Regions from separate parts of the Streptomyces sp. XD-27 genome, predicted to be linked through region 2. Evidence: riboswitches for the same ligand, from Rfam matches in the RefSeq annotation. Region 2 holds a riboswitch; the other holds the start of a gene.
The links. A riboswitch is a leader RNA that binds a small molecule or an ion and turns the genes downstream of it on or off. The one in region 2 is predicted to bind glycine.
Positions count from the first base shown of each region.

Region 1: another riboswitch for glycine. It lies ahead of gcvT (glycine cleavage system aminomethyltransferase GcvT); the one in region 2 lies ahead of gcvP (aminomethyl-transferring glycine dehydrogenase).

Region 1 covers NZ_CP130713.1:5,721,706-5,736,234, forward strand. Annotated here, with positions in the region: gene Q3Y56_RS25020 (caspase family protein) at 1-1,320, shown strand, start outside; gene Q3Y56_RS25025 (CHAT domain-containing protein) at 1,335-4,253, opposite strand; gene Q3Y56_RS25030 (helix-turn-helix transcriptional regulator) at 4,361-5,089, opposite strand; gene Q3Y56_RS25035 (flavin reductase family protein) at 5,156-5,812, shown strand; gene Q3Y56_RS25040 (L-serine ammonia-lyase) at 5,822-7,204, opposite strand; gene glyA (serine hydroxymethyltransferase) at 7,389-8,645, opposite strand; gene gcvH (glycine cleavage system protein GcvH) at 8,658-9,035, opposite strand; gene gcvT (glycine cleavage system aminomethyltransferase GcvT) at 9,167-10,285, opposite strand; glycine riboswitch at 10,428-10,535, opposite strand; gene Q3Y56_RS25060 (AAA family ATPase) at 10,761-11,381, shown strand; gene Q3Y56_RS25065 (hypothetical protein) at 11,418-11,936, opposite strand; gene Q3Y56_RS25070 (enhanced serine sensitivity protein SseB) at 12,161-12,928, shown strand; gene Q3Y56_RS25075 (enhanced serine sensitivity protein SseB C-terminal domain-containing protein) at 13,040-13,834, shown strand; gene Q3Y56_RS25080 (ABC transporter permease) at 14,178-14,529, shown strand, end outside.
Region 2 covers NZ_CP130713.1:7,086,037-7,100,565, reverse strand. Annotated here, with positions in the region: gene Q3Y56_RS31055 (glutamate--cysteine ligase) at 1-364, opposite strand, end outside; gene Q3Y56_RS31050 (hypothetical protein) at 884-1,474, shown strand; gene Q3Y56_RS31045 (DUF5999 family protein) at 1,785-1,991, shown strand; gene gcvP (aminomethyl-transferring glycine dehydrogenase) at 2,073-4,958, opposite strand; glycine riboswitch at 5,149-5,265, opposite strand; gene Q3Y56_RS31035 (PRC-barrel domain-containing protein) at 5,403-5,720, shown strand; gene Q3Y56_RS31030 (DNA polymerase IV) at 5,731-7,200, opposite strand; gene Q3Y56_RS31025 (MerR family transcriptional regulator) at 7,309-7,929, opposite strand; partial or broken gene Q3Y56_RS31020 (bifunctional nuclease family protein) at 8,099-8,571, opposite strand; gene Q3Y56_RS31015 (MerR family transcriptional regulator) at 8,625-9,371, opposite strand; gene Q3Y56_RS31010 (FHA domain-containing protein) at 9,461-10,390, opposite strand; gene Q3Y56_RS31005 (DUF881 domain-containing protein) at 10,452-11,387, opposite strand; gene Q3Y56_RS31000 (small basic family protein) at 11,384-11,716, opposite strand; gene Q3Y56_RS30995 (DUF881 domain-containing protein) at 11,713-12,645, opposite strand; gene Q3Y56_RS30990 (mannose-1-phosphate guanyltransferase) at 12,786-14,529, opposite strand, start outside.

The sequences.
Region 1 (14,529 bases), 1.4 Mb from region 2:
GTGCTGCTGGCCGCGAGCCGACTGGACGAGAAGGCCCGCGAGGGACATCTGGACGGGCGCCCGCGCGGTCTGTTCAGCCACGCGCTGCTGCACGCGCTGGGCACGACCGGTCCGTTGGCCGCGTACGGGGAGCTGCACGACGAGGTCGCCGACCGGGTGGGCCGGCTCAGTCCCCGGCAGCACCCGCAGCTGGTCGGCGCCGGCGACCGGCGGTCCTTGCACGGTGACCCGCTCCCGGCCGCGCCCTTCCGGCTCCGCCACACGATCGGCGGCTGGCAGGTCAACTGCGGTGCCGCGCACGGGCTGCGGGCCCCCGGCGTCGAGTTCACCGTGCTGGCGGCGCCGGGCGGCGGGCGGCGCGCCGGGGCGCGCGTGGTGGTGCGTACGGTGGAGCCGGAGACGGCGCGCGTGGAACCGGTCGGCTGGCAGCCGGGCGCGGCCGACCGGGAGACGGCCCATCCGGTGACGCCGTCGGCGCTGGCGCTGCCGCCCACCACGGTCGCGGTCACCGGAGCCACCGGCCACGCCGCCGCCGCGCTGCGAGAGGCGATCGCGGGTGCCGCGCTGCTGACCCTGGTCCCGACGGGAGACGAGGGCCGCACACCGCCGTCGGCCCACGTCACCGTCGACATCACCGGGGCGCAGGCCCGGGTGCGGCACCGGGGGCTGGACGCCGGGCGGTTCCTGCCGCTGAGCTCGCCCGGGGACGCCGCGCAGGTCGCCGCCTGCCTCACGCACATCGCCCGCTGGCGCGCCCTGCGCGACCTCGACAACCCGGACCCCGGCCTGTCGGCCCTCGTCCGCGTCTCCCTGGAGCCGCTCAGAGGCGGTGGCGGGCTCTCGGCGGCCGGTGAGCACCTGTACGCGTACGGGCCCGACGGCAGCCCGCCGCTGACGAGGGTGCGCATCCACAACGACTCCGGGCGGAAGCTGTGGTGCGTGCTGCTGAACCTGACCGACAGCCACGAGGCCCATCCGGCGCTGTACCCGGGAGACTTCGTCGGCCCCGGTCGGACCGGCCTGGCGCGGGGCGGCGACCCGGTGTGGCTGCAACTGCCCGGCTCCCGCCCGCTCCGGCCGGGCGCGGCCGTACAGGATTGGCTGAAGCTGATCGTGACCGAGAACGAGCTGAACACTGCGCCGTTCCGGCTCCCGGCGTGGCCCCCGGACGACCTTGTGGGACGGGATGCCACCGGACCGGCCGACGCGATGCTGCGCTTCGACGCCCCCGGCACGGGCGGCCGCGACCTGGGCGGCGCGCCGCACGGGACCGGCCGCTGGGGGACCGCCACGGTCGCACTCCGCACCGTGGTCCCGTGAGCCGACGGCGCCGCTCACCAGCCGAGGTGGGTGAACCCGGCCCACCCCGCCAGGTCCCGCGCGTCGATGGACGGCACCCGGTCCGCCAGCTCCCGCGGCATCCCGGCGGGTGTCTCCCTGCGGTCGTCCAGCATCCACAACTGCGCCCGGCGCAGCGCCGCGCCGGGCGGCAGCCCCGCGCGGTGCATGAAGTGGTGCGCCATGTACATCAGCAGGGACGTGGCCCCGTCCGGCACGGTCCACAGCGAGCCCAGCACCGAGCGGGCCCCGGCGACCAGGAACGCCGTGGCGAGGCTGTACGCCTCGTCGTAGCCCCGCCCGGACACGTTGGTGCTGCACGCGGCGAGCACCACCAGGCCGAGGTCCGGATACCGATCGGCGCCCTCGGTCAGCTCCTCCGCCGTCAGGCGGCCCCCGGCCAGGTCGAGATAGGAGCTGTGCCGCTCCCCGTGCCGCACCACGCCGTGGCAGGCCAGGTGGAGCAGCCCGCCGCGCTGCCGCCGCAGCCAGTCCCGTACCGCCTCCGGCGTCCCCGTGCGGTCGTCCAGGAGCTCGGCCTCCGGGCAGAAGGCGGCGCGGATCGCCGCGGCCTCCTCGGCGGCGTGCCGCAGATCGCCCGTGGGGTCCCCCACGACGAGGGACCGCCGCCCGGCCGCCGTCGCGGGCGGCGCCGGGCGGGCGGCCAGCTCGCACAGCAGCCGGGCCGAGGGCAGGTACGAGATCTGCGCGTCCTGGCACGCGTGGCGCGGCCCGCGCCGCCCGGCGGTACGGGCCGCGTGCCACGGAACCATGCCCAAGGCGCCCACCGGCACCAGGACGACCGCCGGAGCGCGGCCGAACCCGCGCGGCAGCGCCGCCAGCAGCGGGCCCATCACCGCTTCCCCCGCCCAGTCGCACAGCCGCTCCAGCGCGGCCCGCCCCTCCAGCGCGGCCCGGCCGTCGAGTGGCGGCCGCGCCGGGTCGGCCGGCGGCCCGCCCATGTCGCGGCCGGGGGCGCCCGTGGCCCGGTACTCCGCCAACGGGGCCGCGTCCGCCGCCAGTCCGGGCAGCGGGAGGTGCCGTACCGACCCGTCGGCGGAGACGATCAGCGCACCGCCGGGCACCCGGTCCTCACTGGGCATCAGCTCGCCGCCCGGCACCAGGTACACCAGGGCGGTGGCTCCCAGGGTGCGCAGCGCCGCGCCGATCTCGCCGGTCGTGGGCGGTTCCAGCATGCGCGGTCCGTGCGGGGACGCGCTCAGCGCGTCCAGCACCCGGCGGCGCAGTCTGCTCGACGGGCCCATGACCCCCGTTCCATCCGACGGGCCCACGACCCCCGTTCCATTCGACAGACCCATGACTGCCGTTCCGTCCAGCGCCATCGCCCGGCCGCCCGGATCGGGCCCCGCCGCCTCCCACTCCGCCGCCAGGTCGGCGTGCCCGAGCGAGGCCAGCGTCTGCGGGACCGTGGCCGCCACCGTGGCCGCGTGCAGCAGCAGCCCGCGCCCGGCGTCCAGGGCCCGTACGGCGTCGTCGTACGCGCCGTCGAGCAGACACCAGCGGGCGACGTCGAGCGCGCTCTCCGCCGCCTGCCGGCCGACCTCGGCCGCGTGTGCCGTACCGGACTGGAGCAGCACGCTCCAGGTCGTCCCGCGCAGGGCGTCGAGGCCGATCCGCCGGGCCTCCTCGCGGTTGCGGCGCGCCGACCGCGGGTCGAACGGCAGCGTGCCGCCCCGTCTGCGGTAGGCCGTCGCCAGAGCCATCCCCATGGTGGCCCACAGCGGGTGCTCCGGGCCTCCCGCGAGCCGCAGCGTGTGCGACAGCCAGGAGATGCCCTGGTCGAGGTGGTGCCTCCGGCGCGTCACCGGCACGCCGGGCAGGCCGGAGAGGACGCAGTGGCCCACCCCGGCGCTGGAGGCGAAGCGCAGCCAGCGGTCGTCGTCGGCGTCGAGCAGGTCCAGGGCCTCTTCGAGCAGTTCCAGTCCCTCCGAGACCCCCTTCGCGTCGTCGGCGGCCGTCGCGTAGCCCGCCCGGTTGATCCCGGTGCTCCCGAGCTCGTCGATCCGCACGTCTGTCGGCAGAGTCGACAGCAGACGCCGCACCTCCTCCAGCGGGGGCATGGCCGGGCCGAGGCCGGAGGGCGGAAACGTGCCGGTGCGGTGCGCCCGGAGCATCAGCAGGTTGGCTCGCGAGGCGTCCAGAAACCCCTGGATGCGGCTGCGGTCGAGGTGGTCGGGCGGGATCCGGGCCAGCACGGCCTCCAACTCGCGGACGGCCGCGGCCAGCGCCGCCTCGTCCTCGCGCCGGGTGGCCTGCCGGGCGCGGAACCCGGCGAGCTGGCCCTCCATGGCCAGGCGCGCGCCGGGATCGAGCACCTCCGAACCGCTCAGCCGCTGGAGATCCGCCACGGCCGAGTCGAAGTCCTCCTCACCGCCGCTGAGCTGGGCCAGGTGCGCCCGTACGGCCGCGTGGGACAGCTCGATCGCGTCCCGCTCGGGAGAGCCCGGCGGCATCAGCTCGCGGGCCTGCTCCAGCCGGGCCAGCGCCTCCTTCATCCGCGCCGGATCGGCGGACATGGTGCCGTTGAGCACCGCCATCCCGGCCGCCCCGAGAACGCCCGCCCGCCACTGCGGCTCCGTCGGACCGTGGGCGATCGCGCAGCGGAACAGCTCCTCCTGTTGCGCCGGCGTGGCGCACGGCCCCTCGTACTGCAACAGGGGAAGCAGGGTGAGCACCTGTCCGGCGAACATGCCCGCCCGCACGGTGTCTTCCGCCAGGTCACGCCAGTCCGCGTACATCCGCTCGTACGCCTCGCGCGGCGTACGGCACCCGAGCCGGTCGCAGATCAGCGCGGTCAGCCGGATCGCGGTCGCGGCGTCCGGCACACCCCCGGCGCCCGCCCGCCGCAGCTCGTACACGACCGCGTTGAGGTCGTAGCTCCCGCGTTCTGGCACTCCTCAGCCACCCCGTCTCTCCTGCCGCCCTGTATCCAACCGGCCTCTTCCGGTCGCCTGTTGACCGTTCCCCGATCGGTTCGCGGTCGACACCCGCGTCCCCGTGTCTACGGCGCGGGCGCCAGCACCTCGTCCGGCAGTCCGAGCCGCTCGCGCAGCGCCACCGCGCCGGCCTCGGTGACGAGCACGACCCTCGAGGTGCCCCGCCGCGTCAGCCACCCGGCGTCCATCGCGTGCCGGAACAACGCGGCTCCCAGGGCTCCCGCCAGGTGGGGACGGCGCTCGGTCCAGTCCAGGCAGGTACGGACATGGGGGCGGCGCGAGCCCACCGGGCGGTCGTCCGCGACACCGGTCTCCCGCAGCCAGCGCAGGCCCGCCGCCGTCAGGGCGGGGCCGTAGTCCCAGCCGAGGTAGCCCCGGTCCGTCATCGCGTCGGTCACCGCCACGCCCAGCACGCCGGCGAGGTGGTCGTAGCAGGTACGGGCGCGGGACAGGGCGCGGCGCCGGTTGGCGTCCGCCAGCGAGCGCACCGGGGCCGGCCGGTAGGGCGCGTGCGTCGCCAGGCTCTCGATCATCTCCGCGGTGTCCGCGCCCGCGAGCCGTACGTAGCGGTGCCGGCCCTGCCGCTCCTCCGCCAGCAGCCCGCCGGCCACCAGCCGGTTGAGATGCCCGGTCGCCGTCGACAGCGCGACGCCCGCGTGCCGGGCCAGCTCGGTCGCCGTCCACGCCCGGCCGTCCAGCAGCGCGAGACAGAACGCGGCGCGGGTGCGGTCGGCCAGCAGGGACGCGAGCGCGGCGAGGTCCGGTCCGTCCTCGTAGGCGTGGAAGCTGTGCACGCGGCCATTGTGGCGGGCGGACGCTTCGACCGTCACCGAAGCGTCGGGCGCCTACGGTCATCGGCCATGAACAGCGCATCGCAGGCCCCGGCCGGCACCGGCCGGCGGCATCTGACCATCACCCCGAGCATCCTGTACTTCGGTACGCCCGTGGCCCTGCTCAGCACCGAGAACCCTGACGGCACGCCCAATCTCGCCCCCGTCTCCTCCGCCTGGGCCCTGGGGCAGGCCGTGGTGCTCGGCATAGGCAGGGAGAGCCGGACGGCGGACAATCTCGCGGCCCGCCCGGAGTTGGTGATCAGCCTGCCGTCACCGGAGCTGTGGCGGGCCGTGGAGCGCCTGGCGCCGCTGACGGGCGCGGACCCGGTGCCGCCGGGCAAGCGGGCCTTCTACCGCCACGAGCCCGACAAGTTCGCCGCCGCCGGGCTCCACCCCCAGGAGTCGGAGGTGGTCCGCCCGCCGCGCGTCGCGGAGTGCCCGCTCCAACTGGAGGCCAGGGTGCGACAGCTCACCCCCAGCGCCGACGGGGTCTTCTGGGCCGTCGAGACGGAGGTGCTCCGCGTCCACGCCGACCCGCGCGTCGTCATCCCCGGCACCCAGCACATCGACCCCGCCCTGTGGAGCCCGCTGATCTACAACTTCCGCCACTACCACGGCCTCGGCCCGGAACTGGGGCACGGCTTCCGCTCCGAGACCGCGGTACTGACCACCCGGCCGCGCTGACCGGCGGGGCTAGCACTCGATGACGTTGACCGCGAGGCCCCCGCGCGCCGTCTCCTTGTACTTGACCTTCATGTCGGCGCCCGTCTCCTTCATGGTCTTGATGACCTTGTCCAGCGAGACGTGGTGGCGGCCGTCGCCGCGGAGGGCCATGCGGGCGGCGGTGACGGCCTTGACCGAGGCCATGCCGTTGCGCTCGATGCACGGGATCTGGACCAGGCCGCCGACCGGGTCGCAGGTCAGGCCGAGGTTGTGCTCCATGCCGATCTCCGCGGCGTTCTCCACCTGCTCGGGGGAGCCGCCCAGGACCTCGGCCAGGCCGCCGGCGGCCATGGAGCAGGCCGAGCCGACCTCGCCCTGGCAGCCGACCTCGGCGCCGGAGATGGAGGCGTTCTCCTTGAAGAGCATGCCGATGGCGCCCGCGGCGAGCAGGAAGCGGACCACGCCCTCCTCGTCGGCGCCGGGCACGAAGTTGAGGTAGTAGTGCAGGACCGCGGGGATGATGCCCGCCGCACCGTTGGTGGGGGCGGTCACCACGCGGCCGCCCGCGGCGTTCTCCTCGTTGACCGCCATCGCGTAGAGCGTGACCCACTCCATGGCGTGCGCCTGCTGGTCGCCCTCGGCGCGCAGCTGGCGGGCGGAGTGCGCGGCGCGGCGGCGGACCTTGAGGCCGCCGGGGAGGATGCCCTCGCGGGACAGGCCGCGGGCCACGCACGCGCGCATCACCTCCCAGATCTCCAGCAGGCCCGCGCGGATCTCCTCCTCCGTGCGCCAGGCCTTCTCGTTCTCCAGCATCAGCGCGGAGATGGAAAGGCCGGTCTCGTGGGAGAGGCGCAGCAGCTCGTCGCCGGTGCGGAAGGGGTACTTCAGGACCATGTCGTCGAGCTTGATCCGGTCCTCGCCGACCGCGTCCTCGTCCACGACGAACCCGCCGCCGACCGAGTAGTACGTCTTCTCCAGCAGCGGCACGCCCTCGGCGTCGTATGCGAAGAGCGTCATGCCGTTGGCGTGGTACGGCAGCGAGCGGCGGCGGTGCAGGATCAGCTCGGTCGACTCGTCGAAGGCGATCTCGTGAGCGGCCCCTATCTCGGCGCCGAGCAGCCGCAGCCGCCCGGTGCTGCGGATCCGCTCCACCTCGTCGTCGGCGGTCTCCACGTCGACGGTGCGGGGGGAGTGGCCCTCCAGGCCGAGGAGGACGGCCTTGGGGGTGCCGTGGCCGTGACCGGTCGCGCCGAGGGAGCCGAACAGCTCCGCGCGGACCGAGGCCGTCTGGGCGAGGAGGCCGTCCTTCTTCAGCCGGCCGGTGAACATGCGCGCGGCGCGCATCGGGCCGACCGTGTGGGAGCTGGACGGGCCGATGCCGATGGAGAAGAGGTCGAAGACGGAGATGGCCACGGTGGCGGACCCCTTTTTCTGCTGGTGAGCGGTCGTGCGGTGGATGCCGTGCGCGGATGTGGTGCGCGTGCGCGGATGCGGTGCGCGGATGTGGTGCGCGTACGCGGTGTGCGCCGGCACCCGGGGGCACTGCGCGCACCTTCCAGTGTGCACAGTGCCCCGTGTCGGGCGTGTGGGCGTGCGGTTACAGCCCGGAGTACAGCGGGTGCTTCTCGGCGAGCGCCGTGACGCGGGCCTTGAGCGGCTCCGTGTCATGGGTCGGCTTGAGCGCCTCGGCGATGATGTCGGCGACCTCGCGGAAGTCGTCCGCGGTGAAGCCGCGCGTGGCCAGCGCCGGGGTGCCGATCCGCAGGCCCGAGGTGACCATCGGGGGGCGCGGGTCGTTCGGGATGGCGTTGCGGTTGACCGTGATGCCGATCTCGTGCAGCCGGTCCTCGGCCTGCTGGCCGTCCAGCTCGGAGTTGCGCAGGTCCACCAGGACCAGGTGCACGTCCGTGCCGCCGGACAGGACGGAGACGCCGACCTCGGCCACGTCGGGCTGCGTCAGGCGCTCGGCCAGGATGCGGGCGCCGTCCAGGGTGCGCTGCTGGCGCTCCTTGAACTCCTCCGACGCCGCGACCTTGAAGGACACCGCCTTCGCCGCGATGACGTGCTCCAGCGGGCCGCCCTGCTGACCGGGGAAGACCGCCGAGTTGATCTTCTTGGCGAGCTCGGCCGTGGACAGGATCACGCCGCCGCGCGGGCCGCCCAGCGTCTTGTGGGTGGTCGTGGTCACGACGTGGGCGTGCGGCACCGGGTTGGGGTGCAGCCCGGCGGCGACCAGGCCCGCGAAGTGGGCCATGTCCACCATCAGGTAGGCGCCGACCTCGTCCGCGATCCGGCGGAAGGCGGCGAAGTCCAGCTGGCGCGGGTACGCCGACCAGCCGGCCACGATCAGCTTCGGCTTGGCCTCCTTGGCCAGCCGCTCGACCTCGGCCATGTCCACGACGCCGGTGTCGTCCACGTGGTAGGCGACCACGTTGTAGAGCTTGCCGGAGAAGTTGATCTTCATGCCGTGGGTCAGGTGCCCGCCGTGCGCGAGGTTCAGACCCATGATCGTGTCGCCGGGCTTGAGCAGCGCGAACATCGCCGCCGCGTTGGCCTGGGCACCGGAGTGCGGCTGCACGTTCGCGTGCTCGGCGCCGAAGAGCGCCTTGATCCGCTCGATGGCGATCCGCTCGACGACGTCGACGTGCTCGCAGCCGCCGTAGTAGCGGCGGCCGGGGTAGCCCTCGGCGTACTTGTTGGTGAGGACCGAGCCCTGGGCCTCCATGACCGCGACCGGAGCGAAGTTCTCCGACGCGATCATCTCCAGGGTGGACTGCTGGCGGTGGAGCTCGGCGTCGACGGCGGCGGCGATGTCCGGGTCGAGCTCGTGCAGGGAGCTGTTCAGAAGCGACATGCGTCAGGGTCCTTAAGAGCCGGAGAACTCGGTGTACTCGTCAGCGGAGAGCAGGTCGTCCGGCTCACCCGTGATGCGGACCTTGAACAGCCAGCCACCCTCGAACGGGGCGGTGTTCACCAGCGACGGGTCGGTGACGACATCGTCGTTGACCGCGGTGACCTCACCCGTCACCGGCGAGTACAGGTCGCTCACGGACTTGGTGGACTCCAGCTCACCGCAGGACTCGCCCGCGGTCACCGTGGCCCCGACCTCCGGAAGCTGGACGTAGACCACGTCACCGAGCGCGTTGGCGGCGTGCTCGGTGATGCCGACCGTCGACACGCCGTCCTCGGCGGGCGACAGCCACTCGTGCTCCTTGCTGTAGCGAAGCTGCTGGGGGTTGCTCATGACGTGAATTCTCCTGGATCCGAAGGTGTGCCTGTGCCGTGGGTCTTGCCAGGTGGGACGAGGGTGACCAATTCGTCACCGCCGAAGCCGGTGCGCGAGGTGGGCCCTGCCGGTTGTAGAAGGAGAAGAGGTCAGCGCTGCCGCTTGTAGAAGGGGAGGGCCACGACCTCGTACGGCTCGTGGGCGCCGCGGATGTCCACCGCGACGCCCTCGGTGCCCGGCTCGGCGTACGCGGCGTCCACGTACGCGATGGCGATCGGCTTGCCCAGCGTCGGGGACGGCGCGCCGGAGGTGACCTCACCGATCACCGTGCCGTCCGCCGCCACCACCGAGAACCCGGCGCGCGGCACCCGGCGGCCCTCGGCGACCAGCCCCACCAGCTTCCGCGGGGGCGCGGCCTTCGCCCGCTCGGCGGCCGCCTCCAGCGCCGCCCGGCCCACGAAGTCGCCTTCCTTCTCGAACTTCACCACCCGGCCGAGCCCGGCGTCGAACGGCGTCGTCGCGGTGGTCAGCTCGTGCCCGTACAGCGGCATGCCCGCCTCCAGGCGCAGGGTGTCCCGGCAGGAGAGCCCGCACGGCACCAGGCCCGCGTCCGCGCCCGCCTCGGTCAGCGCCTGCCACAGCTTCTCGGCGTCGGCCGGGTCCACGAACAGCTCGAAGCCGTCCTCGCCCGTGTAGCCGGTGCGGGCGATCAGGGCGGACACCCCGGCGACGGTGCCGGGCAGCCCGGCGTAGTACTTCAGGCCGTCGAGGTCGGCGTCGGTGAGCGAGGCGAGGATGGCGGGGGACTGCGGTCCCTGGACGGCGAGCAGCGCGTACGCGTCGCGGTCGTCCCGTACCTGGGCGTCGAAGCCCGCGGCCCGCTCGGTCAGCGCGTCCAGCACCACCTGGGCGTTGGAGGCGTTCGCCACGACCATGTACTCCTGGTCGGCCAGCCGGTAGACGATCAGGTCGTCGAGGATGCCGCCCTCGGCGTCGCAGATCATCGTGTACCGGGCCCGGCCGACCGCGAGCGTCGACAGGTTCCCCACCAGCGCGTGGTCCAGCGCCTGCCCGGCCTGCGGGCCGGTGAGGGCGATCTCGCCCATGTGCGAGAGGTCGAACAGGCCCGCGCGGGTCCGCACGGCGGTGTGCTCGTCACGCTCGCTGCCGTAGCGCAGCGGCATGTCCCAGCCCGCGAAGTCGGTCATGGTGGCGCCGAGCGCGCGGTGCAGCGCGTCCAGAGCCGTATGACGGGGGGCGTCTGTCATGGTCATTACTCCCAGGCGAGGGCGTATGGGTGACGTTTCTCCCCATCTGTCATCGGAACCTGAGAGCTTCACCGTGACCCCGGGCGGGGGACGGCTTGCACCTTCGGCGGAGCCGCGTCGGCGGCTCGCTTTTCAGATCTGCCTCGCCCGCGCGGTATCGGGGCCTGAGAGATTCAAGGGAGGACTTGCTCCTTCGGCGCCCCGTGCTCGGCAGTGACTGCCGGTCCGGGGACTCTCCCGCGCGGATTCAAGCGGCCGGTATGCAGTTGGCGCGCACATCATCGCACGTACGCGCCACAAGGGAACCCCCGGACGGGAATCAGTCGTTCCTTGTGCGCCATTACCTTCCCTTGACACTCTTCGGGTAGGCGGCGGTGACCGGACCCAGGAGGACGATCACGTGCACAGGCAGCGCAGGTGTCAGAACGATGTCGCACAGGGATGCCCGCTGCCGCGCGGGCAGGTCGCGGGGCCCTTGCGGCCGGTGCTCCGGCCCGGCCGGAGCCGGCCCGTCCACGATCTGCGCGGGGCCGTCGCCCCGGCCGGTGAGCTGCGCTTCCCGGCCGGGGACCTCGCCGTCGCCTCCGGACTGCCCGGCAGCGGCAAGTCCACCCTGATGCGGCGGACCGTGCCCGGACTGGACCGGCGCGGTGGCCCGGTGCTGCGCGTCGACTCCCAGGACACCCGGGAGAGCTGGGAGCGGCGGCTGCCGGGCTGGCTGCCGTACGGGCTGTACCGCCCGCTGGTGCGGCTGGCGCACTACGCGGGATTGCGCCGCGCGCTGCGCTCGGGCGCGAGTGTGGTGGTGCACGACTGCGGCACCCTGCGCTGGGTGCGCCGCTGGCTGGCGTGGCACGCCCGGCGGCGGGGCCGCAGGCTGCACCTGGTGCTGTTGGACGTGCCGCCTGCCCTCGCGCTCAGGGGGCAGGCGGCACGTGGTCGCGGGGTTTCCGGATACGCCTTCCTCCGGCACCGGCGGGCCGTGGCCCGCCTGGTGGCCGACGCCGAGGGCGGCAGCCCGCCGCGGGGCTGCGCCTCGGCGGTGCTGCTGGACCGCCCCGCCGCCGATGCCCTGGAGGGCATCGGCTTCGAGTGAGGTCTTCCGGGCTGTCCGTCTTCACGGACCGTCGGGCTAGAGCAGTACGGTCAGCAGCCTGGGCAGCACGAGCCGCAGGTCCTCCTGCACGTCCGACAGGTCCTGCTCCAGGGTCATCCGCACGCTCTTGTCCCGGTCGGCCAGGACCGCGGCGAGCAGCTCGTCGACGCCTTCGAGCAGCCGCTCCAGCAGGCCCACCAGGTCGTCGGACGGGTCGGCCTTCTTTCCTCGGATCTTGGCCTTCAGCGCAGCCTTCTTGCTGGCCTGGACCGCGTTGATGCCGTTCGTCTCCACTCGGTCCCGGAACAAGCCGAGGCGGAAGCGGTCCGGGTCCCGCTGCCTGGCCTCCGCGATGAACTCGTCGGCGTCCTGGATGGCGTCGCGGAGTTTGTGGATGGCCACGAGGCGGTGGGACGTTTCGCGGGGGGCCGCCTTGGCGGACGCGGGGCGGTCCGGGATGGGCCCGTCGGCGATAGCCGGGCCGGCGAAGCCCAGGACCAGGGAGCCGCAGATCGCGGCGGATACGGCGGTATAGGTCGCCTTGCTGGTGCGCATGGATGGGTAGTCCCTTCGGTATGTCAACCCGGGTACGCGACCACGGTGTGCACGGCCAGTTGCGGTCCGCAACTTTTCCGATACGGTCCGCAGTCGCCGTACGGAACGACCGCCATGGCCCGCGACCTGCGCGAATCCCGCGCCGGACGCGGGCTGGCGACCAAAGGCGGGCATGCAGCCGTTAGGGTGCTGTGCAGGCTGGGCGAGATGGCGGTGGGGACGGGATGAGCATCCAGAGCGACGGGTCCGAGGCGCTGCACGGCGCGTTCCCCGGCAACGAACTCGAAGAGGTGCTCGCCGCCTCCGTCGGGGTGCCGGGCGCGGGCGCCAGGATCGTCGAGGTCCTCGGCCGCAGCCACGTGTGGATCCCGCTGCCCAAGGGCGGCGGCCCCGGCAGCACCGACCTCGATCTGCCGACCCTGGAGATCGACGGCGGTGCGTACGTCCCCGTGTTCAGCTCCGAACAGCAGTTCCTGCGGATCGTCGGCGACCGGATGTCCTTCGCCGTGGCCCCCGCCGTGGAGTTCGCCCGCGGCCTGCCCCCGCAGCTCGGCATCGCCGTGAACCCCGGCGGCGCGGTCGGCGCGCCGCTGCCGCCGCCCGCCGTCGCCGAGCTGTGCCGGACCGGCCGCACGGAACTGGACGGCCCTGCCTCCGGCGGCCGGGTGCTGCTCTTCCAGCCCGACTGGCAGGACGAACCGGTGGACTTCCTGGCCGCCGCCGGGCTGGAGTTCGCCACGGTGCCCGACGTACGGACCGCCCGGCGCGCCCTGGCCCGTGTCGAGGACGGCGCCCCCACGCTGTTCGTGGGCGTCCAGGTGGACCTGGCGACCCCCGAGACCCAGGCGCTCGTACTCGACGCGCTCGGCCGGGCGCTGGGCGCGGTGCCCGTGCCCTGGCCGGTCCAGCTGGTGCTGCTGGACGTCGCCCAGGACCCGGTCGGCGACTGGATGCTGGAGCGGGTCCGGCCGTTCTACGACCGTGACCGGTGACCGTGCCGGACACCGCCGCGGCGGACTCGTAAGCTGGTTGGATGACCGGGCGGGGTGCGGCGCCGCGCCCCGGAGCGATGCGGTGATGACCCAGGAAAGGGGCGGACACAGGTGAGCGCGGTCGCGGGAGGAGGTACGGCGGCTGCCGGTCAGATCGAGCAGATGCTGCAGCAGGTCGCTCCCGGCCGGTACGACGCCTACGAGGCGCTGCTGCGCGCTCTCGCCGACGGCTCCGTGTGGATGCTGCTGTGGCACGGGACCCCCGGGTCGCCCGACGCCCAGTACGGCAACATGGAGGTCGACGGCCTCGGTTACGCCCCCTGCGTCACCTCGGGGCAGGAGCTGTCCGCCAGCGGCTGGACCCGCGCGCACGAGGTGATCGGCGGCCGCCAGATCTCCGCCGCGCTCTACCGCGACCGCTGGGGACTGTGGCTCAACCCGCACGCCCCCGGCGGCGGCGTCGGCATTCCCTGGCTCGACCTGCGGCGGATCGCGGTCGGCCTGGACCGGCTGCCCGCCGGACCCCTGCGGATCAGCGAACCCGCGATCGAGATCCCGCAGTTCTACGCCCTGCTGGGGCAGAACGCGCACCGTACACCCGTTGTGCGGTCGTTGCGCCGGGCTTGGGTGCAACCCGCCCTCGGCGCCCCCTATCTGGTGATCGGTCTGGATTTGTACGACACCAGCCGGCCGTCCGTCGAGGCGGCGCGGTTGATGATGAGCCAGTCCATCGGCGCGGTGCCGGACGGACTGCCGGTCTCCACGGTCGCGATGTCGGACGAGTTCGACCCGGTCGCGATGTGGCTGCGGGCCAACTCCCGCCCGTTCTTCGACCGGGAGGCCTACGGCGGCGCGCCCGCGGCTTCCTACGGCTACGGCTACCCGCCGCCGCGCCCCACCTTCTGACCTGCGGCGATTGACTCCTCCCGGCGTCGGGGCGGCTTCCGCCCGGCCGGCTTTCGGCATGCCCTGGGCCGCCTCGTACCACGCTCACGGGTATCGGCTGTTCGGTTAACGGAACGTTGTGCGCCACATCACGGTTGCGCATCCATTGCCCGAGGGGTCTGGCGGCTGATCGCGGGCCCGTTGAAGACTCCCGCTCCAAGGATCGTCGCTCCAGCGTACGAGCCCCGTTTGCGAGATCTACCGCACCATCAGCACGACGCTGTGCACCACTGATGTGAACCATGCCGCCACCGCGCGGCGGGTCGTGGGCCGGCCACCGCCGGCGAGAGGGGTCCCCACAACGATGACGGCTCCATTGCATGACACCGGCGCGGCCGAGACCTCCGCCGTCGAGGTTGCCGCCGGCGTGCCCGAGAAGGAGATCCAGGGCCGGTCGCCCGGGCGTATCGCCTGGACGCGGCTGAAGCGCGACAAGGTCGCCCTCGCCGGCGGCATCATCGTGATCCTGTTGATCCTGGTGGCCGTCTTCGCCCCGCTCATCGTGAAGCTGTTCGGCCATCCGCCGAACGACTTCCACGTCGACAGGCTCAACGCCGAAACCGGCCTGCCGGAGGGCGGCTTGGGCGGCATGAGCGGCGACTTCCTCTTCGGGCTCGAACCGGTCAACGGCCGCGACGTGTTCAGCCGCGTCGTCT
Region 2 (14,529 bases):
AGGTCACTTCCCTGGCCTTGCGATCGGCATAGGACAGGCCGGTGCGGAGCTCTTCCTCCAATTGGTCGAAGACCCTTCCGCTCAACCGGTGCGGAACGACGTTGACCTCCAGGTTGAACTGCCCGAGTTCGGTCTGGAAATCGGGGCTGGCGATACGCTCCAGAACCTGTGCGTTCAACATCCGGGGCATACCGTCGGACCCCGCGAGATTCAACTCGATCTCCAGCCCCATGAGATTCCGCGGGCGGTCGAATCGCCGCTCTTCCATCAACCGCGACAGCCCCTCCAGACACGCCTGGAGATTCCTGCGCTGCCGCCGCCGGTCGGCCAGGCCGAACCCGTTGGCCACGACCTTCTCGCCCATCGAAGCGACCTCCTCGCGCCGGCAGTCCGCGGCACCAGCCGCTGAGTCACGGTCGATGATGCCCAGGCAATGTGATCGATAACGCCACGCGAGCGGCATGCGGCCGGTAGGCTCTGCACTGCGGCACGCACGACACCCCGGCGCGCATGGCGAAATGCCCTGAATCGGCAGTTATGTTCTGGTGAAAAACGCCGACGAGAACCGGCCTACCGCATTGACGGGAAAGGCCGAGGTCAGGTGAGCCCAGAAGGAACACATTCGGCCAAATCGTCGCGCCAGGCGGACCGGAAATCCCCTTGCTGACATTTTCGGCAACGGCTAGCCGGAACTCCAAGGGAACACGTGTCGTATAAACTTGCCGAACGCGGCAGAGAGTTGACGTCCGGTATTCGGCCCCGGACCGCCTCTGACCGCTCGGCTCACGGTGCCCGTCCGCACCCGACCCATCGCGCACCACCGCGTCTTCGCACCACCACGTCTTTCGAACCACCGTGTCTCCGAAGTGAGAGGCGACCCATCATGCCGCTGCATGCCCTCCCGGCTCCCGCGCCCGCCCTGCGCAGCGTCCTCACGGCCCTCGGTTCCCCCAGCGCCGTCCGCGAGGCCCGCACCACCGCCGCACTGCGCTCGCTGTCCGGCCCCTTCACCCCCGAACAGCCACTGCCCGTCCATGTCCTGGAGGGCGTCACCGAACCCGGCACCCCGCCGACCACCAGGCTGACCGGCTGGCGCTTCCTGATCCGGCACGGCGACCGCGCCGTCGCCGTGGCCGAGGCCATGCTCACCGCGGACGGCTGGGCCTTCTCCCGCTTCTCCGAGGGCCCCTACGTACGCTCCACCGAACAGGCCCTGCTCCAGGCCGAGTCGCTGCCCGACCCGTACCAGCCGCGCCTGCTGTCCGTACCGGAGCTGTACATGCTCACGCTCTGGCTGCACGGCGACCCGGCCGCGGACGCCGCCACGGGCCGGCCCGCCCCCGGCGATCTGCTGGTGCCGCTCGCGCCCGCCCCGCCCGGGATCGCCGCGCACCGCCCCCACCGGGTCGCCGATCTGCTGCCGGTCCTCACGGTGCGGATGCCTCCCGGCCCGCTGCTGGGATCGCCCGCCTGAGGCACGGCCGGGAGCAGCGCCCCGCGACCCCGTGGTCGCGGGGCGCTCGCCACGCCGGCGTACGCCCCCCTCCATACGGGCTAGTCCACTCCGGCCATACAGAACCCCCGAAGAGACCGCCCGGTTCCGGTGAACCGTCCGCACGAGTGACACGTCCCCTTGGAGTGAGTACCGCTGCCGCGAAATCCCTGCGGAATGACTCCCGTGGGGCAAGACTGGGACCCAATAGCCGACCGACAACGGGGGGGCGGCCATGAACGCCGCATCGAGCCGCAGGACCTTCACCACACCGCAGCGAAAGAACCCTTCCATGTGCCAGCACCAGCCGCCGTGCCCGTCAGCCGACTCCGCCGACCGGGAGGCCGCACACCTCGTGGCGCAACACCCGGAGCAGGGATGGAGCCTGCTGTGCAACGGTGTCCTGCTCTTCGAGGACACCGGTGAGCTGCTGCCGGACGGGCAGGTCATCGCCCCGCACCGGCCGCTGGGCAGTGAGCACGTCATGACCGCCGCCTGATCCACTGCGCCGTCACAGCGCGAAGGGCCGGCTCGGCGTCAACCGCCGCACCGGCCCCCACGCATGAGCGCGTCGGGCGCGTCAGCCCTCGTACTCGTCCATCGGCGGGCAGGAGCAGACCAGGTTGCGGTCGCCGAAGGCACCGTCGATCCGGCGCACCGGCGGCCAGTACTTGTCGGCGGCCGACACACCGGCCGGGAAGACGGCCTCCTCGCGGCTGTAGCCGTGCGTCCACTCCCCGCTGAGCGCGGCCGCGGTGTGCGGCGCGTTCCGCAGCGGGTTGTCGTCCTTGGCCCACTCCCCCGAGCCGACCTTCTCGATCTCCTCGCGTATGGCGATCATCGTCGCGCAGAACCGGTCCAGCTCGGCCAGGTCCTCGCTCTCCGTCGGCTCGATCATCAGCGTGCCGGCGACGGGGAAGGACATCGTCGGGGCGTGGAAGCCGTAGTCGATCAGCCGCTTGGCGACGTCGTCCACGGTCACCCCGGTGGCCTTGGTGAGCGGCCGCAGGTCGATGATGCACTCGTGCGCGACCAGGCCGCCCGGGCCGGTGTAGAGCACCGGGTAGTGCGGCTCCAGGCGCTTGGCGATGTAGTTGGCACCGAGCACCGCGACCTGGGTGGCGCGCCGCAGGCCCTCGCCGCCCATGAGCCGGACGTACGCCCACGAGATCGGGAGGATGCCCGCGGAGCCCCACGGGGCGGCGGCGATCGGGCCGACGCCGGTCTGCGGACCCGCGGCCGGCTGGAGCGGGTGGTTGGGCAGGTACGGCGCGAGGTGCTCGCGCACCGCGACCGGGCCGACGCCGGGGCCGCCGCCGCCGTGCGGGATGCAGAACGTCTTGTGCAGGTTCAGGTGCGAGACGTCGCCGCCGAACTTACCCGGACCGGCCAGGCCCACCAGCGCGTTCAGGTTGGCGCCGTCGACGTACACCTGGCCGCCCGCCTCGTGCACGGCCGCGCAGATCTCGGAGATGTGCTCCTCGAAGACGCCGTGGGTGGAGGGGTAGGTGACCATGAGCACGGCGAGCTCGTCGCGGTACTGCTCGATCTTGGCGCGCAGGTCGTCGGTGTCGACCTCGCCGTCCTCGGCGGTCTTCACCACGACGACCTTCATGCCCGCCATCACGGCGCTGGCGGCGTTGGTGCCGTGCGCGGAGGACGGGATGAGGCAGACGGTGCGCTGCGCGTCCCCGTTGGCCCGGTGGTACGCGCGGACCGCCAGCAGCCCGGCGAGCTCACCCTGGGAGCCGGCGTTGGGCTGGAGGGAGACCTTGTCGTAGCCGGTGACCTCCGCCAGCCGCTCCTCCAGCTCGCGGATCAGCGTCAGGTAGCCCGCCGCCTGCTCGACCGGCGCGAACGGGTGCAGCCCGGCGAACTCCGGCCACGTGACCGGCTCCATCTCGGTGGTCGCGTTGAGCTTCATGGTGCAGGAGCCGAGCGGGATCATGCCGCGGTCCAGCGCGTAGTCACGGTCCGCGAGGCGGCGCAGGTAGCGCAGCATGGCCGTCTCGGAGCGGTGCCGGTGGAACACCGGGTGGGCCAGGTAGGCATCGGTGCGCAGCAGCCCGGCGGGCAGCGCGTCCTCCGTGGCGGCGTCGAGCGCGTCGACGTCGCCCTGGACACCGAAGGCGGCCCAGACGGCGGCCAGTTCGGCGCGGGTCGTGGTCTCGTCGCAGGCGATGCCGACGTGGTCGGCGTCGGTCAGGCGGAGGTTGACCCCGGCCTCGCGGGCGGCCTCGACCACCTGCGCGGCCCGGCCCGGGACGCGCGCGGTGAGGGTGTCGACGTACGTGTCGTGGACGAGCTCGACACCGCCGGCCCGCAGGCCCGCGGCGAGCACCGCGGCGTAGCGGTGGGTGCGGCGGGCGATGGCCGCGAGCCCGTCCGGGCCGTGGTAGACCGCGTACATCCCGGCCATCACGGCGAGGAGGACCTGCGCGGTGCAGATGTTGCTGGTGGCCTTCTCACGGCGGATGTGCTGCTCACGGGTCTGCAGGGCCAGCCGGTAGGCCGGGGCGCCGTCGGCGTCGACGGAGACGCCCACGAGGCGGCCGGGCAGGCTGCGGGCGTAGGCGTCGCGGACGGCCATGAAGCCGGCGTGCGGACCGCCGAAGCCCATCGGTACGCCGAACCGCTGGCTGGAGCCTACGGCGATGTCGGCGCCGAGCTCGCCGGGCGAGGTGAGCAGGGTGAGGGCGAGCAGGTCGGCGGCGACGGTGACGATCGCGCCCAGCTCGTGCGCGCGCTCGATGACGGCACGCGGGTCGCGGACGGCGCCGGAAGCGCCCGGGTACTGGAGCAGGACACCGAAGACGCCGCGCTCGGCGACCTCGGCCGGGATGCCGTCGGCCAGGTCGGCGACGACGACCTCGACGCCGGTGGGCTCGGCGCGGGTCTGGATGACGGCGATGGTCTGCGGCAGGCAGTCGGCGTCGACCAGGAAGACGCCGTCCTTCACCTTGCCGACGCGGCGGGAGAGCGCCATGGCCTCGGCGGCGGCGGTGCCCTCGTCCAGCAGCGAGGCGCCGGAGGTGGGCAGCCCGGTGAGGTCGGCGACGACGGTCTGGAAGTTCAGCAGGGCCTCCAGGCGGCCCTGGGAGATCTCGGGCTGGTACGGCGTGTACGCCGTGTACCAGGCGGGGTTCTCCATGACGTTCCGGAGGATCACCGGCGGGGTGAAGGTGCCGTAGTAGCCCAGGCCGATCATCGACGACAGGACCTGGTTGCGGTCGGCGAGGCCGCGCAGTTCGGCGAGGACCTCGGCCTCCGTGCGGGCCTCGGGCAGGCCCAGGGCCTCGGTGCTCTTGATCACGTCGGGCACGGCGGCCGCGGTGAGCTCGTCCAGCGAGCCGAAGCCGACCTGCGCGAGCATCTTGGCCTGGGCCTCGCTGTCGGGGCCGATGTGGCGCTCGGCGAACGGAGTGCCGCGCTCCAGCGCTGCGAGGGAGATGCGGTTGGCGGTCATCTGCGAAAGGCCTCCTGGTCTGTGCGACCTTAGAGGGGCACCGCGGCGCGGGTGCCCGGACGGCCTCCCCCTCTGTCATCGCGACCTGAGAGCTTCACCGTCCCGCGTGCCGCGGCCCGGCTTTCCCCGTCGGTGAGGCGGAATCCGGGGACATTTCGCCCCGCAGACCCGACCTGCTTTCCAGAGTGACCTCGCCCGCGCGGTACGTGTGCCTGAGAGATTCCGGGGAGGATTTGCTCCTTCGGCGCCTCCGGCGATTCCGGTGAACTGATCCGGTTCCACTGGAGGACTCTCCCGCACAGGGTCTGCAGCCAGCGCCAGCCTACCAGCGCCATTGTCGCCCGAACCGGTGCGGTGAGCCCCGCACACCGCGCTCAAGTGGCCGCATTCCCCGTTGTGGCTTTTCGTAGGTGTCACGGGACAGATCTGTGAGTTGGAGGGACCGTGCAGACCGACATCGATCCGCGGCGACTGATCGGGCACAAGGCCGTCGACCGCGACGGGGCGAAGCTGGGGACGGTGGACGAGGTCTATCTCGACGACGCGACGGGCGAACCGGAGTGGGCGGCGGTGCGCACCGGTCTGTTCCACCGGGACGTCTTCGTGCCGCTGGGGCCGAGCGAGGTCGTCGACGACACACTCAAGGTGCCGTTCGACCGCGCGCTGATCAAGGACGCGCCGGACTTCGGCGTGGGCCGCCACCTCTCCCCCGAGCAGGAGCTCCAGCTGTACCACCACTACGGCCTGGACGTGCCCGGCTGACGCACCACCGCTACGACCTCGACGCACTCGGCTCACCTTCGCCACCGGCTCCTCCCCCTTCTGGTTCCTGCCGCGTCCCCTCGTGCTCGTCGGGCCGGATCAAGGGCAGAGGATCGGCCGGTGCCAGGTCGGGGTCGTCGACGGCGAAGGTCCGCACCCTGCCGGGCGGAGACCACGGCTGCTCGAACCGCACGGTGACCCGGCCGACCCCGCTGCCCTGCACCCAGCCCGTCCCGTACTCGGCGTGGGTGACATCGGCGCCCGGCAGCCACCGCCGGGCCTGCCGCGCGTCCGCCGCGGCGTCCTGGACGCCCTGGCCCGGCGGCCCCGGTATTCCTGTGCCGGATTCCGCTCCCGCGGGCTCCGGGACGGCGGGGGCGGCCTCCCCGGCCCCTTCCCCGGCGGCGTGGGCGGCCTGCGCGAACAGGTCCTCCTGGGTGTAGTCGGCCAGGCCGCTGACGCCCACGCCCAGCAGCCGGACCCCGGCCGTGGTGTCCACCTGCTCGATCAGCCGCGCCGCCGCCTCACGGACCACGGCCGGGTCGTCGGTGGGCCCGCGCAGCGTCTCGGACCGCGTCAGGGTCGAGAAGTCGTACCGCCGCACCTTGATCACCACCGTCCGGCCCGCGCGCCCCGCGCCGCGCAGCCGCTCGACGCACCGGTCGGCGAGCCGGGCGATCTCCAGCTGGACCCGCGTACGGTCGGTGACATCGGTGTCGAAGGTGTCCTCCACCGAGACCGACTTGGTGTCCCGCTCGGCGACGACCGGGCGGTCGTCCCGGCCGTTCGCCATCGCGTACAACGAGGCGCCGTGAGCCTTGCCCAGCAGCCGCACCAACTCCCCCTCGCCCGCCTCCCGCGTCTCGGCGACCGTGTGGATGCCCGCCCGGCGCAGGGCCTCCGCGGTCGCCGGGCCGACGCCGGGCAGGGTGCGCACCGTCATGGGGCCCAGCAGCTCCCGCTCGGTCCCGGGCTCGATCACCACCAGGCCGTCGGGCTTGGCCTGCTCCGAGGCGATCTTGGCGAGCATCTTGGACCCGGCGAGCCCCACCGAGCCCGTCAGCCCGGTGGCGGCCCTGATGTCCGCGCGCAGCCGCTCCCCCACCGCCCGCGCGGTCCGGGTGTCCTCGGCGGCACCGCCGGCCTCCAGATCCACGAACGCCTCGTCGAGGCTGAGCGGCTCCACGAGCGGGGACAGCCGTCCCAGCAGGCCCATCACCGTGTCGCTGACCGTCCGGTAGAGCGTGAAGCGCGGAGCGAGATAGGCGGCGTGCGGGCACAGGCGGCGGGCCTGTGCCGTCGCCATCGCCGAGTGCACCCCGAAGACCCGTGCCTCGTACGAGGCCGTGGCCACCACCCCGCGCGGGCCCACGCCGCCCACGACGACCGGCTTCCCGCGCAGGCTGGGCTTGGCCGCCTGCTCCGCCGAGGCGTAGAAGGCGTCCATGTCCAGATGGAGAATGGTCGGCGCATCTCTCACAGGTACCGATGCTGCCGTACACCACTGACAATCGGCCCGAAGGCCGCCCCAGGCGGCCTTCGGAGATCGGCGCGGTCAGCCCCCGGCGGCCTGCACGCCGCGGCGCGGTCAGCCCGCCCGGTTGCGGCGCCGGGCGAGCTCGTCGGCCGGGTTGTGCCCGATCAGCGTCTCGCCGGTGTCCACGTGCTCACCGTGCAGTTGCGACAGCGCCTCTTCCACATCCCGCCAGACCACGCCCACGGCGATCCCGAAGACGCCCTGGCCGCCCTGGAGCAGCTCGACGACCTCGTCGGGGGAAGTGCATTCGTAAACGGTCGCGCCGTCGCTCATGAGCGTCATCCGCGTCAAGTCGTCCAGCCCGCAGGCGCGCAGGTGCTGGACGGCAGCGCGGATGTTCTGCAGGGACACACCGGTGTCCAGCAGCCGCTTGACGATCTTGAGGACGACCACGTCCCGGAAGCTGTACAGCCGCTGCGTCCCGGAGCCGTACGCGGGCCGCACACTCGGCTCCACGAGGCCGGTGCGCGCCCAGTAGTCCAGCTGGCGGTAGGTGATGCCCGCGGCCGAGCACGCGGTGGGACCGCGGTATCCGACCACCGCGGAGGCCCGTTCGTGCAGGGTCCCGGCCTGTGCCGCGACTCGATGTGCGGGGGGAGCCGGATCGGCCGGTACGCCCCCGTGGAGCGGATACGGACCGCCGGCCGCCGTGCCGTCGCCGGTGCTTCTCACGCCGACCTCCGTCCTTGACCTGCCTTCTCGACGGTAGGCAGTCACTCGGGGTGCGTCAACGATCGCCACACTCGGCACGCCGAGTGATAATCACCCTGAGAGTGGTTTGCCGTGACTGTCGCGCGGGAAAGGCTACTCGAATGTCAGAACGGGGGCGGGCCAAGCGCCCTTACTGGCTGCTGGTCCCGAAGTCCTCGGGGGAGATCTGGTCGAGGAACTCGCGGAACTTCTCCACCTCGTCCTCCTGCTCGTCCGGAATGGCGATACCGGCGTCGTCGAGCACGCCGTCGCTGCCGTAGATCGGGGTACCGGTGCGCAGCGCGAGGGCTATGGCGTCGGAGGGGCGGGCGCTGACCTCGACACCGCTGGCGAAGACCAGTTCCGCGTAGAAGACGCCTTCCCGCAGGTCCGTGATGCGGACTTCGGTGAGCTGCTGGCCCACCGCGTCGAGCACGTCCTTGAACAGGTCATGGGTGAGTGGGCGCGCGGGGCCATGCCCTGCTGCGCGAAGGCGATCGCGGTCGCCTCTCCCGGTCCGATCCAGATGGGGAGGTACCGGTCGCCTCCCACTTCCCGCAGGAGCACGATCGGCTGGTTGGAAGGCATCTCCACCCGGACACCCACGACGTCGAGCTCGTTCACACAGCAACCCTAGGACGTGCGCGGCCGGTTTGGATAGTCGGGCCCGAGTTCGGTCAGCCCTGCCCGGACCGCAGCGCCGCCTGGAGCAGCGCCGCGTGCAGCCGCACCGACAGCGTGGCAATCTCGCGCGCCGTGGCCTCCGCATGCGCTCTGGTCTGCGGATTCCGGTGCCGGCGCAACGGTGCGACCACTTGTTCGACCAGCCCGGCCTCGCGGTCGGCCGCCGCCTTCACGGCCCGCAGATGGCGCGGCTCGAGACCGAAGCGGCCGAGATCCGCGACGATCTTGGCGACCGTGACCGCCTCGGCGTCGTACGACCCGTCCGCCGCCTGCCCGACGAGCCCGTATGCCTCCCACTCGGCGAGCTGGTCCTCGCTCACCTCGGTGGCCGCGAGCAGCTCGGCACGGCCGATCCGGGCGACCGTGGGTCGCTCCAGCTCGATCTCACCGCCGTCGATCAGCTCCTGGGCGGGCGGACCGGACGCGGCGGGCAAGGAGATACGTTCACCGCGCTCCAGCGCGTCGAGGTGCTCCCTGATGACCTTGAGCGGCAGATAGTGGTCACGCTGGATACGCAGGACGTAACCGAGCCGTTCCACGTCCTCCGGGCTGAACTTGCGATAGCCCGACGGCGTCCGCTGCGGCTCCACCAGGCCCTCCGACTCCAGGAAACGGATCTTGGAGATGGTGACCTCGGGGAACTCCTGCCGCAGCAGGTTCAGGACCGCGCCGATACTCATCGGGCGGCGTCCCGCGGCGGCGGTGCCGGAACCGGCACCGCCCGACGGTTTTTGCAGCATGGACCTTCCCCTGGGGGTCCCCCGGACCGGAGTCCGGGGGGAGGTCAGATACCGATTGGGGGTACCCCCGGACGGAGTCTGGGGGAGGATCAGATGCCGACGGCCCGCTGGCTGGCGTAGAAGACCAGGCGGTACTTGCCGATCTGGACCTCGTCGCCGTTGGTCAGCGGGACCGCGTCGATCGGCTCCCGGTTGACGTACGTGCCGTTCAGGCTGCCGACGTCGGCGACGGTGAACCCGCCGTCCGGAGTGCGCCGGAACTCCACGTGGCGACGCGAGACCGTCACGTCGTCCAGGAAGATGTCGCTCTGCGGATGGCGGCCGGCCGTGGTCAGGTCGCTGTCGAGCAGGAAACGGCTGCCGGAGTTCGGGCCACGACGCACCACGAGCAGCGCCGAGCCGGGCGGCAGCGCCTCGACGGCGGCCTGCGCCTCCGGCGAGAGCGACGGCAGCGGCGTCTGCCCGGTCACCTCGGAGTCGTACGCCTCGAGACCCGAGATGGAGATCGTCGAGGTGGTCTCCGAGGCGCGCTCGGGAACGGCGCCGCCGCGCAGCGGCGCACCGCAATTGGAGCAGAACTTGCTCGACTCGGGGTTCCGGTGCCCGCACCGGTTACAAACAGGCAATCCGAACCCTCCACCCGCACTTGAGGTTGATGGCTCCTGGAAACCTATGCGTCCGGCACCGGCAGGGTCAACAGACGACGCGCCCTGTCCGCCCGAAATGTCACCGCCCTGCGCGCCGATCTGGTCCCGGAACAGCGGCCGCCGCTCCTCCCCACCGCCGCCTTCCGCGGAACCCTGGGCACGGTGACGAGCGGTGCCGCTGCCACCGTCCCGGCGCGCACTCTTGCCGAACAACTTCCCGAACAACTTCACGGGCGATTCCCCTTGACTGAAACAGACCCGCCCGTGGGGCAGGACAAAGCCTCGCTGTAACCCTCGATGCACACACCGGTCGACCCGGACACCCTCACAACGTCCGTGACCTTCAGACAGTTTCCACCACGCGCTACTGATCTGATGCGCCGACCCCCCACTACCTTGAGTACTGGCCGGACCAGCTCCATGCCCGCCCGCCTCACTCCGATGACGACCGAGCGTAGTCAGGGCGCTTCGCCGATCGCAAGGCGTCCACGACGATCTTCTCAGCGCGTCGCACGGACGCCGTGGCCTGCTCCTTCTTCAAGGTCTGCACCACACCGCCGGGGATGTTGAGCGCCGGCTCCAGGTCCTCCGGCTTGCCGATGACCTTGAAGACGTAGGGCTGGCTCACCTTCTGCCCGTCGACGGTCACGCCGTCCACGGCATCCGCGAAATAGGTGTCGGCGACCACGCGCACGTCGTTGACCTGGATCGCCTCGGCGCCCGCCGCGCGCAGCTCCTGGATCGCGTCGAGCAGCATGTCGGCCTTCACCGCGTTCTGCGAGTCGCGGATAGTGAACTCGATACCGGGGCCCTGAGCGGGCACCGTACCCGCGAGGATCCCCAGCTGCTGCTCCTTCTGGAGCGTCTGCTTCCGGGCCTCCTTGGCCTGGTCCGAGCTGGTCTCCAACTCGCGACGCTGCCCCTCAAGGCGCGTCTTCTCGGCCTCCAGACGCTGCGTGCGGTTGCCCAGTTCGTCCAGAATCCGCACCAGGTCCTCCTGCCGCGCGCCGCGCAGCACGCTGCTCTCGGTGGTGGACCGCACCTGGATCGCCAGCCCCAGGCCCAGCACGAACAGCAGCACGGCGACGATGAGTTGGGCGCGGGTGAGCCGCGGCGGCCACAGGCTCTTGGCCAGTCGCTGGCGGCCGGTGAGTGCCGGTTCGGCGGCGTCGGCCGCGGCACCGGCCGACGGAGACTGCGGGGCCTGGGGCGCGGGCCGTACGGGCTCTTCGCCGGTCCCGGCTCGCTCGCCCCGCGCTTCCTTCGCGTGGTCCTCGCGCCCCTGACGGTCCTCGCGGTCGTGGCGGTCCTCGTGGTCCGTACGGCCCTCGCGGTCCTCGGGCGTCTCGTCGTGGCTCATCGGTGTCACGCCCGGAAGACGTGCCGGCGGATGGCGGCGGCGTTGGAGAAGATCCGGATGCCGAGAACGACCACGACGCCGGTCGACAGCTGGGCACCGACGCCGAGCTTGTCGCCGAGGAAGACGATCAGCGCGGCGACCACCACGTTGGAGAGGAACGACACCACGAAGACCTTGTCGTCGAAGATCCCGTCCAGCATCGCCCGGAGCCCTCCGAACACCGCGTCCAGTGCCGCGACAACGGCGATCGGCAGATACGGCTCGATCTCCGTGGGCACCACCGGGCGGACGAACAGTCCGACCACGACTCCCACGATGAGGCCCAATACGGCGATCACGATGTGCGTGTGCCCTTCCCTGTGTCGGCGCCGCCGGCTCCGGTGGCACCGGCTTTCGGTTCTGCGGTACGTACGATGAGGCTCGGCGCGGCCGGCAGCTCGACCTCGTCCTGGGCGGAGATGCTCGCCTTGATCCCGTAGTTGCTGTGCAGCACCTGCAGATAGCGGCCGTCGGCGGTCTCCCGGAACGCGGTGGCCAGGCGTTCGCCGTCCCCCACCGCGAGTACCGTATAGGGCGGTGCCACCGGCCTGTTGTCGACCATTATGGCGTCGCCCGCCGCTCTGATCGCCGACAGCGACGTCAGCCGCTGCCCGTTGACCGCGATCGCCTCCGCGCCCGACTCCCACAGCCCGTTGACGACCCGCTGCATGTCGCGGTCGCGGACCCGGCCGGTGTCGGAGAACCCACTGCTCTCACGCGGGCCCCCGCCGCCCTCGTCGGCACCTTCCGCGTCGTCGATGACGAGCTTCACGCCGGGGCCGATCACCTTGGTCGCCCCCGCGAGCAGCGCGAGCAGCTCGGCCTTGTCCCCGCCGTACTTCTCCAGCGCCTGGCGCTGCTTGTCGCCGACCTCGTCGCGCAAGCGGTCGAGCTGCTTCTCCAGATCGTCCGCCGCGGTGGTTTCGGTCTCGACCCGGTCGATGAGCTTCTGGCGCTCCTTGGCCAGTTGGGGGGCCGATATCCGCGCCTTGTCGGCGGCGATGGTCACCACGATGGCGGCCAGCACGAGACCGACGGCCAGCACCACCTTGGACCGCAGCGTGCGCGGCATGCCCGAGGTCCCTACGGCGCCCCGGCGTGCCGCGGCCTCGGCGTAACCGTCGTCGAGGCTGTGCTCCATCACGTTCGTCAGCAGCGACATGGACGCGTCGGGACGCGGACGCGCGGGTGGCGATGCGGTGCTCCGAACGGGGGGCTGCTGCGGCATGCCGCACATCGTCGCATGTCGGGGGCGCCGTCACCCAATGGCCCCACCGGCGTGCCGGATACGGGCCCGGGTGGTGGCGCCCCCGAGGTGGTTTCAGCGCATTCGCACGGCTTCCGCGCGGTGCATGGACGGTACGCCGCTCACCGCCCGGCGCTGTCCACCACCTCCGACCACTCGTCGAGCAGGGCCTGCGCCGAGGCGTCGTCGGGGCCCTCCGCCCACAGATGGGTGACGGCTTCCGCCGGATCCGGCAGCACCATCACCCACCGGCCGTCGGCCTCCACCACCCGCACCCCGTCGGTGGTGTCCACCGACCGGTCCCCCGCCGCCTCGACCACCCGCCGCATGACGAGCCCCTTGACCGCCCACGGCGTCGCCAGGTCCCTGCGGAGCACATGGGCGCGCGGGATGCGCGCATCGATCTGGCTCAGCGTCAGCTGTGTGCGGGCCACCAGCCCGATGAGCCGTACGAACGCGGCCGCGCCGTCGAAGACGCTGCTCGACTCGGGGATGATGAACCCGCCGCGCCCGTCGCCGCCGAAGATGGTCGACTCGGCGCGGCCGACGCGGGTGAGGTCGTCGGGCGAGGTCGTCGTCCACTCCACCTGCGTGCCGTGGTACGCGGCGACCTGCTCGGCGATACGGGTCGTGGTCACCGGCAGCGCCACCTTGCCGCTGCGGCGCTCGGCGGCCACCAGGTCGAGCATGACCAGCAGGGCCCGGTCGTCCTCGACGATGCGGCCCTTCTCGTCCACCAGGGACAGCCGCTCGCCGACGGGGTCGAACCGGACACCGAACGCGGCACGGGCGGAGGCCACGATCTCGCCGAGCCGTACCAGCCCCGAGCGGCGGCCTTCGGCGGTCTCCGTCGGCCGTGTCTCGTCCAGGCCGGGGTTGATGGTGAGCGCGTCGACCCCGAGCCGGCCGAGCAGGCTGGGGAGGACGAGGCCGGCGCTGCCGTTGGAGGCGTCCACGACGACCTTGAGGCCGGAGTCCGCGATGCCGGTGGTGTCGACGGCCCGCAGCAGCGACCCGGTGTAGGAGTCGAAGACGCTCGACGGGAAGCTCAGGTCGCCGATCTCGCCGGGGAACGCGCGCCGGTACTCCTGGCGTGCGTACACCCGGTCCAGCTTCCGCTGGCCGCCCGCGGACAGGTCCGCACCCCGTTCGTCGAAGAACATGATGTCGACGGAGTCGGGTACCCCGGGCGAGGTGCGGATCATGATGCCGCCGGCGCTGCCGCGCGCGGTCTGCTGGCGGGCCACGGGCAGCGGTACGTTCTCCAGGTCCCGTACGTCGATGGCGCTGGCCTGGAGCGCGGAGATCACCGCGCGCTTGAGCGCTCGGGCGCCGCGGGAGTGGTCACGGGCCGTGGTGACCGTGGCCCCCTTCTTGAGGGTGGTGGCGTACGCGCCCGCGATCCGGACGGCGAGTTCCGGTGTGATCTCCACGTTCAGGATGCCGGAGACGCCTCGCGCGCCGAACAGCTGCGCCTGGCTGCGCGACTCCCAGATCACCGAGGTGTTGACGAAAGCGCCGGCCTCGATGGTCTTGAAGGGGTAGACGCGGACGTTGCCCTGGACGATGGACTCCTCGCCGACCAGGCACTCGTCGCCGATGACGGCACCGTCCTCGATCCGGGCGGACCGCATGATGTCGGTGTTCTTTCCGATGACGCAGCCGCGCAGATTGCTCTGCTGGCCGATGTAGACGTTGTCGTGGACCACGGCCTTGTGGAGGAACGCTCCGCTCTTCACCACCACGTTGGAGCCGACCACCGTGTGCTCGCGGATCTCCACGTCGGCCTCCACCTTGGCGTAGTCGCCGATGTAGAGGGGGCCGCGGAGTACGGCGTCGGGATGGACCTCGGCTCCCTCGGCGACC